DNA from 2 places in the Arthrobacter sp. MDB1-55 genome. Region 2 is predicted to be linked to the other one. Evidence: riboswitches for the same ligand, from Rfam matches in the RefSeq annotation. Region 2 holds a riboswitch; the other holds the start of a gene.

Region 1 (4,405 bases), on a different contig from region 2:
CGCGCTCCCCACGTCAAGGACCGCTATTTCCGGTTATGGGTGACTGAACGTGAATCCTCCCGGACTGCCGGCTGGCACCGCACCGGCGACGTCGGACACCTCGACGCTCAGGAGCGGCTGTGGGTAGAAGGACGGCTCGCACACCTGATCACATCCGCCGATGGCATCCTGACGCCCGTAGGGCCGGAGCAGGCAATCGAGCGACTCGACGACGTTCGTCAGGCGGCCGTGGTTGGAATAGGTCCGGCCGGCACACAGGCTGTGGTTGCCGTTGTGGAGCCCGCCCACGGTGCAGGAGCAATCAGCCTCGCACCGACAACCTTGGCCAGCGCCGTCAGGCAAGCGGTCGGCAGTGAGCAACTGGCTGCCGTACTGACGGTGTCCGCACTGCCCACTGATATCCGGCACAACGCGAAGATCGACCGTTCTGCGGTGGCCGAATGGGCTGCCGCTGCGCTCGAGGGACGCGGAAGGAAAAGACCGTGAAGGTCCTGGTGACCGGTGCAAGCGGAATGCTGGGTGGAGCGGTCGCCTCCCTACTGGTGCAGAACGGACATACCGTCCGGACCCTGCAGCGCCGATCTTCGGGCGTACTGGGCGCGGAGGATGTGACCGGTCAGCTAACCGACCGAAGGACGCTTGAGACCGCTGTGGCGGACATGGACGCGGTCGTTCACCTCGCGGCTAAGGTTTCATTCACCGGCGATCCGGCGGAGTTCCACCGCGTCAATGTCACCGGCACAGCTGATCTTCTCAGGGCTGCCCGGACAGCAGGGATCGGTCGGTTCGTGCACGTATCCTCGCCCTCGGTTGCGCACATCGGAAAGCCACTGGTCGGTGCTGCGGCCGGACCGGCAGATCCCCGGCAAGCAAGGGGATCCTATGCCCGGACCAAGGCTGAGTCGGAGATCCTTGCCCTTGGCGCGAATGACGATCGCATGTCGGTCACTGCCATCCGCCCTCACATCGTGTGGGGACCGGGAGATACTCAATTGGTGGAGCGCGTCCTGAACCGCGCCCGTGCCGGCAGGCTTCCGCTCCTCGCCGGCGGCACAGCACTCGTCGACACAACCTATGTGGACAATGCGGCATCCGCCATTGCGGCCGCTCTGCACCGGATCGATCATGTGCGGGGCCTGGCTTTGGTGGTCACGAACGGTGAACCACGCCCCATCGGCGAACTCCTTGCCCGCATGTGCGCGGCAGGCGGAGTTCCTGGACCGAGGATGTCTGTCCCGGGTTGGGTTGGCCGACTTGCCGGAAGCGCCGTCGAGACGTTCTGGCGCGGATCCAACGCCGACGGTGAACCGCCGATGACCCGTTTCCTGGCCGAGCAACTGTCGACGGCGCACTGGTTTGACCAGCGCCAGACCCGGAAGCTTCTGGACTGGACCCCTGAGGTAAGCCTCGACGAGGGCTTTGCACGGCTGGCTGACCACTACGGTGTTGCGATCTGATCCTCGTCCCACCGTGAGGATCCCGCTTCGCTCAACGGCACAGGCGAGCCGAACGACAATGCTGGCAGATGGCAGAACGGCGGAAATGCACGTGGGAAACAAAAGGGAGAACCGGATTCCCGGTTCTCCCTTTTATGTTGAACAGCTATGCGGTGCGAGCCACAGTGGCCGCAGGTGCCTGCTACGCGCGGTAGAAGGACACTGCGCCCAGATCGCTCAGCGGGTGCTGCATGGTGAGGTTTGCACCGTTCATGCCGCTGCTGATGACCTGGCCGTTGCCGGCGTAGACGGCCACGTGTCCGGCGCTGATGACAATGTCACCTGGTGCCGGAGTGCTGACAGGGGTGCCGTAGGCAGCGAACTGTGCCGGGCCGAGGTCGCCGGTTCCCAGTGCGCGCTCCAGCAGGACGGTGCAGTCCTGGATCAGACCGGCCGCGAGCTGGGCCCGAGCCGAAGCGAGGATGCTTGCGCCGGTGGCGCTGCCCGAGCCTTCTGCAACCTGAATCTTGGTCGAGGATGCGGTGGTGATGTTCATCGTGCTGGTCTCAGCAGGAGCCGGAGCAGGAGCCGGGGCGGGAGCCGGAGCAGCCTGAACCTGCGGTGCAGGAGCAGCAGCAGGAGCCGGAGCCGCAGCAGGGGCCGGAGCCGCAGCAGCACTACCGGACAGGCTGATGACCTGGCCCGGGTAGATGATCGAATCCCAGCCGAGGCCGTTCGCAGCGAACACGGCGTCCAGGCTGACACCATAGCTGGCAGCGATCGAGCCGAGGGTGTCGCCGGACTTGACCGTGTGGGTCGGAGCCGCAGCGGCGGGGGCCGGTGCAGCAGGAGCCGGCGCTACGGGGGCGGACGCCGCCTGAACGCTGACCTCAGGCGCCTGGACTGCAGCCGAAGTAGTAGTGGTGGTGGTTCCCGCGCTTGCCGGGAGTGCAGCTCCGAAGAGAATTCCGGAAGCTGCTACAACAACGGCCGCAGGCCGGCCAACGGTGCCAGCGTGAGCGCTGACGGCCTTGGACACAAGCTGCATGGTGCTGGGCGAAGTTGCACGGTGGCGCGCGATATGACGGTTTTTGGACACGGAAATTGCCTCTCCCAATGCCTGCGGAGTTAGCTGTCGGATTCGGATGGGAGCCACCCGGACAATCAGCCTTAGGCCGATTCGTCTTCACCCCTAGGACTTCTGAAGAAGCCCACTATCTGGTTCCCCCGCTCCTGCCGCGATGTGTAGCGAACGGACCTTCCAGCGGCGGCAGGATTAGGCAAATCCACCAGAAGGAAGCCGGGCTTTTGAACCCGGCGTATCCATAACGTTACATTCCTTTGGTTGAATTGTCACGTTTCGATCACAGAGAGGCCATTCCCGCGTGCCTTACAGGGCCCTAGCGTCAGATCTTGTATTCGTCGGTGGGGCTCTTGGGAGCGTCCTGATCGTTGCCGCGATGCATTGCGGACTGCGCCTTCTTCAACACCTGCTCAGCCTGCGCCTGCACCTCCGGAGCCTTCGCCTTTACCGTCTCGGATGCCTGAGAGACCTTGTCCTGGACCTTCGGGCTCTTCCAAAGCTCATTCGCTTTGACCTTGATCTGCTCGTAGCTCGCGCGACCGGCCCGCGCACCCATGACGTAGCCTGCCGCCATGCCTGCCGCAAATACCAACTTGTTCTTCATTGCGATTCTCCTGACGTGTCGGATACCCAGATTTCGAATCTAGTCAGCTTACTTACTTTTGTCACGTCCTGTGACGCTCACCAGCGTCCGTTGCGCGGCCTGGGCTGACACCGGGGGCACGTGTAGGAGGAGCGATTCATGAACGTTTCCCGCCGTATTCGCGACTCCAGGCCGCTCGCAGAACACCTTCGGCAGGGCTCACCCTCCCGGCCATACGCGTTGAGCGAGCGTGCAAAGTAACCGGATGCTCCATTCACGTTGACGTACAGGGAATCAAAGCTGGTTCCCCCCGCATCCAATGCCCGACTCATGACGCTCCGGCACGCCTCAAGCAACCGTGACGCCTCCGCCCGGCGAAGGGTATCTGTTGCTCGCGCATAATGAAGCTTTGCGTCCCAGAGCGATTCGTCGGCATAGATGTTGCCCACACCGGAGATAAGTGTCTGGTCGAGGAGCGCGCGTTTCAGCCCGGTACGCCTGGCGCGCAGTTTGCCGAAGTAGGAATCGAAGGAAAAAGCCGGGTCCAGCGGGTCCCTGGCGATATGTGCTGCCTCAACGGGCACCAACGGCGCCGGGTCCTCCCCCAGTCCGCCGGGAAAACCATCCGGCGTGGTCACCATGCTGGTGACAAAGAGCCCCCCGAAGATTCGCTGGTCGACAAAGCGGAGTTCTTTCGGCAGCGGATCGGCCCCGCCAGTGGACGAAAGCGTGAGGCGTACTTTCAGGTGTTTCTCGTCGGGCTGGTGGGAATCCTCGACCAGCAGCTGGCCGCTCATACCCAGGTGAGCCATCAACGCAACGGCGGATCCGCCGTGCCGTTGCCCGCTGGCAAGCAAGCCACTCGACAATGCTGCGTCCGATCCGGCGTCGTCGGCGGTGTCAGGGAGGGCTGCGCCATCATCCGGACCGGTGAGCGGCAGCCAGAGAAATTTTCCGCGGCGGACGGCATCCGAGATTGAGGCACCCACGAGGTTGCCGATGAAGTCTTCGGTTCCCATTGCGTGGCGGCGGATAGAACGTGGATCCAGAACGTCGACCGCTTCGATACGGCGTCCGCGCACCCACCGCGCGAGCCCACGGCGGACTACCTCCACCTCAGGAAGTTCAGGCATGGCGCAGGCCTGGGGTCACGTGGACTGGCGTTGATCCACGCCCGCCTGAGCGTCGGCGCCCGCCGCCTGCAGCAGCTTCCAGGAGGCTGCTGCGGCCTCCTGCTCGGCTTCCTTCTTGGACCTGCCGGATCCTGAACCGTAGGCGGATCCTCCAATGATCAGGATCGCC
Region 2 (4,405 bases):
ATAGAAGTCGACGCCGGACTCGGCCTGGGGGGCGGGTCGGGTCCCCGGCTCGGACTTGATGACAGTCGAGTCTCCAAGGAAGGGCGCCTTCGAGGTTGCTGTAGCGAACTTCGAACCGAACTCGCCGAACGAGAGGTGCTGGGCGCGCGTTTTCACCAGCCCGAAGGAGGCAACATCCCAGAAAGCTGTGGACCCTCCGACGCCCAGAACAACTTCATACCCTTCGGGGGCACGGAAGAAGTCCATCAGCCCTGACCGCACAGAGCCGACCAGGTTCTTGACCGGAGCCTGGCGGTGGGACGTTCCGAGCAGGTCAGTCCCCGCACGGTTCAGGGCTTCCAGCTGCTCCGGACGGACCTTGGAGGGGCCTGCGCCGAACCGTCCATCCTTCGGCAGCAGCTCGGTTGGGATGCGGATGTCGGTGGAAGTGCTCATGATTACTCCAGGACGGTTGCTTGGTGTGGGGTCTCGCAGACCATTCTGCCCCAGCGGCCGCAGCGCCGGCGCATTGTGACCGGTGGGAGTGCACAACACCGTGCTGATGCGTCCCAGTCAAAGCGGCAAACCTACATGGGTTAACCTTGTGGGGCGTAGGGATGACGACGGTCGCCCGTTTTCGGGGCGCTGCTGCCGCCGCATCAACGCTCAAACCGCACCAGTGCCAAGGAGCTGAACCCCGCATGACGGACCTCATCGACACCACCGAGATGTACCTGCGGACCATCCTTGAGCTCGAGGAAGAGAACATTGTTGCTCTGCGCGCGCGGATTGCCGAGCGGCTTCGGCACTCCGGGCCAACGGTGTCGCAGACGGTCGGCCGCATGGAACGCGACGGACTGGTGATCGTGACCGGGGACCGTCACCTCGAGCTGACGGAGCTCGGACGCCGGCGGGCCACTGAGGTGATGCGCAAGCACCGGCTGGCGGAGCGGCTGCTTTCTGACGTCATCGGCCTCGACTGGGCGTACGTCCACGACGAGGCATGCCGTTGGGAACATGTGATGAGCGAGCGCGTTGAGCGGAGGCTGTATGAGCTGCTCGGTCAGCCGACGCAGTCGCCCTACGGCAACCCGATTCCCGGTCTCGAAGCAATCGGGGGTACTCCCTCCGAGCTCCAGACAATGGGTGTGTGCACTCTCACAGAGGCCATGGCAACATACGTCCCGGGATCGAGCGTGACCCTCGTACGTCTCGCTGAGCCGATCCAGGTTGATCCTGAGTTGCTGACCCAGCTGGACGAGGGCGGCCTCCGTCCCGGAGCCCGCATGACGCTGCAGGCTGTAGGCGAATACGTGTCCGTGCGGGTGCCCGATGTCGAAGGTGCATTGGAGCTTCCACCCGAAGTCGCGTCGCACGTTTTCGTCGCGGTTTAGTTTCCGCCCCGGCGGTCCGGACAGACCCGCTGGATTCCCGAAGGATATCCACAGCATGGTTACGGAATGATTACTTTTGGTCCGTCCGAGCTATAGTTAATCCCTGGCGCTGATACTTCAGCGTTACCTGGTTCGCATGCCTAACCCTGTCAGCGAACGCAGTGTTTCAAGATGGACAGGGGCGGAGGACCCACAACCGGTGATGGCTTGCCATGACCTTGGGGTGAAGTCCGGGTGCTGCCACTACGCGCGTATCCGGGCCGAGTTTTCTCATACTCGAATCCGACAGCTAACTTCGCAGGCGGAAATGAGAGAGGGTCTCCTTGTCGAACACTGCTTCGGGGCGCCGCCGTGCCAGCGCCCCGGTCGCTGAAGCGCGGCCACGCGACGCCCACAGGCGTGAGCGGGCCGAGCGAATCGCCAGTCAGGCAGCGGTGCACGCAGCCGCTTCGCCTGCCCCGGTGTCTTCACCTTCCCCGGCTTCGCCACGTCTGACGGTGCCAGAGGCGCCTCGCTGTGCAGCCGCTCCAATGTCACGGCGTGAAGCCCGCACTGGTTCCGTTGCGTCCGTGAGCAGCGGAGCGTTCGCGCAGCCAGCGGCGCTGCGCCCCCGCGATGGCCAGAGGATTGAACGACGACGACGCGCTGTCACCGCTCGCCGCGACGTCTCCTTCGCCGGGATCAGCCAGAAGGTCGCCATTGCAGCCGCCGCATCGGGCATGGTACTGACCGTCGCACTTCCCACCACCGCCGCAGTCGTGCCCGCAGAGGCTCAGGTAGCTGCCGCCGCTTCGGCCGAGCAGGCAGAGCCGCAACCCATCCAGGCGGCCGCGGGCGCCGAGGTTTCGTTTGACCGCGCTGCCCTTCACGGCAAGTTCGATCCGGACGCCAAGCTCGTGGAGATTGTTTCTGCATCAGGTGGAGACATCGTGGCGGATGAGTCGAAGGGATCGCTCTCCGCGCCGCTGGACCACGTGGTGATGAGTTCGCCCTTCGGGACCCGGGTGAGCCCGATCACCGGTGCCGGGGAGCTCCACACCGGGCAGGACATGAGCGAGGCCTGCGGCACTGCTGTCAGAGCAGCAGCGGCCGGCACCGTGACGTTCGCGGGCTGGCATGCCTACGGCGGCGGCAACCGTGTGGTGGTCAAGCACGCCAACGGGTTGGAGACCACCTACAACCATCTGTCGGCGATGGATGTCACTGTGGGCCAGGTTGTGGACCGCGGGGAAGCCATCGCCCGGGTGGGTTCGACGGGTGCCTCAACGGGCTGCCACCTGCACTTTGAGGTGCTTGTCGACGGCAAGAACGTCGACCCAATGGGCTGGCTCTGAGCCGTTGCTCAGGTCGTCGTAACCATGAACACACCGTTCCGTGACCTGAATGTGACATACCTGATTTTCTGATGTACCGTTTCACTCGTGCCAAATCGCAGGGGGTTTGGCACTCTCGCGCAGATCGCCTAGCTCTGCCACTGCACGAGATCCGTTCGCAACAATCGCATGGCAGGGGCGGGGGAACCAATTGCGGGCTTCTTCTTCAGAAGTCCTTGGGGTTAAGTCGCTGGATCTGAGACGATCCGCGGCCGGGTGACTCCCATCCGAATCCGACAGCTCACCTCGCAGGCGTAGGGAGAGGCAATTTAACGTGTCAAACAGCTCTGCGCTGGGCCGCCACCGTGCGGTGCCGGCTCATACAAACTCGCTCGCAGCCATTTCGAAGGCTGTTTCTTCTAACGCAGGTTCCGTAGGACGCCAGGCAGCAGTTATCGTCGCCGCTTCCGGCCTCGTACTCACCGCCGGTCTTCCCGCTCACGGCGCATCTGACGCCCAGCGTTCAGCCCAGGCCGTCGGAACCCTCAGCGCAGTCGCTCAGCCAACCGCCGTCAGCGCATCCGCGGATGCAGCAGTTTCATTCGAGCGCGCAGCCGTCGAAGCCGTCGCTGCTCCCGAGATCGAAGTTGCTCCCGTTGAGGCTGCTCCGGTCGAAGCTGCGCAGGCAGAGGTCGTCGAAGCAGCACCCGCTCCGGCCGCAGTGGAGGTTGAGACCGTAGAGGTTGCAGCCGTCGCCCAGCCCGAGGTCAAGGTCGAGGCCGCCGCAGTGAAGGCTCCAGTCCCTGTCGAAGCGCCTACATCCAGCGGGGTCGGTGCAGCACTCGTCGGATCCGCTTACTCCCAGATCGGCGTTGCGCAGGATTGCACCGCCATGGTTGAAAAGGCTCTTCGCTCCATCGGCAAGTCCGTCGGAGATATCGCACCGAGCGACTTCTTCGCTTTCGGCTCCGTAGTATCCACTCCCGCACCCGGTGACCTCGTGGTCTCGGGCGGTCACGTTGCCATCTACGTCGGCAACGGCCAGGTCATCAGCGGTGGCCTGAACGGTATGAACACCGGCCTTCACAGCCTTTCCGACCTCTCCGGCTACAGCTTCGTCCGCGTTAGCTAGAACCAGTTACCTGGAGCACACACACATGACCTCGAATACCCGTGCCATCGCGCGCCACCGCGCCGAAGTACAGCGTTCCGCCCACCTCTCATCCATCGCACGCGCCGTCAGCGACAACGCTGGGGGAGTGGGACGCCAGGCAGCCGTCATTGCGGCAGCTTCCGGTCTCGTTCTGACCAGCGGTGTCGCCGCAAACGCGGTCGAACTTCCGTCGGAACGCAACACCGTCACCACCGCGCTTGAGGTCGAGGCCGTCAAGGCTCCGGTCCAGGCGCCGGCTGACGCTGAGATCTCGTTCAACAAGACCGCCGTGAAGGCTGTGGCAGCTCCTACAGTGGCAGCGCCTGTTGTAGAGCCGCAGGCGGAGACCGTTGAAGCCGCTCCGGTTGAGGTTCCGGTTGTTGAGGCCGCAGTTCAAGCCGCGCCTGCAGTCGCAGTGGAAGCAACGGCCACTGTTGCTGCGCAGCCAGCTGTCGCCGAGAAGCCCGCCCCCGCAGCACCCGAGGTATCGTCCGGCGTGGCCGCCACCATCGCTGCTGCCGCCAAGGCTCAGCTCGGTGTGACCCAGGACTGCACACGCCTTGCCA

Evidence for each region. Region 2 has a riboswitch for cyclic di-AMP ahead of AC5RU3_RS14500 (M23 family metallopeptidase). Riboswitches for the same ligand answer to the same signal wherever they lie in the genome.
Region 1: another riboswitch for cyclic di-AMP. It lies ahead of AC5RU3_RS04445 (LysM peptidoglycan-binding domain-containing protein); the one in region 2 lies ahead of AC5RU3_RS14500 (M23 family metallopeptidase).

Annotation. Positions count from the first base shown of each region.
Region 1 is NZ_JBNHID010000001.1:920,920-925,324, reverse strand. Features, by position in the region: gene AC5RU3_RS04455 (alpha/beta fold hydrolase) at 1-486, shown strand, start outside; gene AC5RU3_RS04450 (NAD-dependent epimerase/dehydratase family protein) at 483-1,457, shown strand; gene AC5RU3_RS04445 (LysM peptidoglycan-binding domain-containing protein) at 1,639-2,535, opposite strand; cyclic di-AMP (ydaO/yuaA leader) riboswitch at 2,540-2,697, opposite strand; gene AC5RU3_RS04440 (YtxH domain-containing protein) at 2,843-3,124, opposite strand; gene mutM (bifunctional DNA-formamidopyrimidine glycosylase/DNA-(apurinic or apyrimidinic site) lyase) at 3,202-4,236, opposite strand; gene rnc (ribonuclease III) at 4,252-4,405, opposite strand, start outside.
Region 2 is NZ_JBNHID010000003.1:621,272-625,676, reverse strand. Features, by position in the region: gene serC (phosphoserine transaminase) at 1-435, opposite strand, end outside; gene AC5RU3_RS14505 (iron-dependent transcriptional repressor DtxR) at 681-1,373, shown strand; cyclic di-AMP (ydaO/yuaA leader) riboswitch at 1,501-1,692, shown strand; gene AC5RU3_RS14500 (M23 family metallopeptidase) at 1,943-2,707, shown strand; cyclic di-AMP (ydaO/yuaA leader) riboswitch at 2,854-3,015, shown strand; gene AC5RU3_RS14495 (NlpC/P60 family protein) at 3,021-3,818, shown strand; gene AC5RU3_RS14490 (NlpC/P60 family protein) at 3,844-4,405, shown strand, end outside.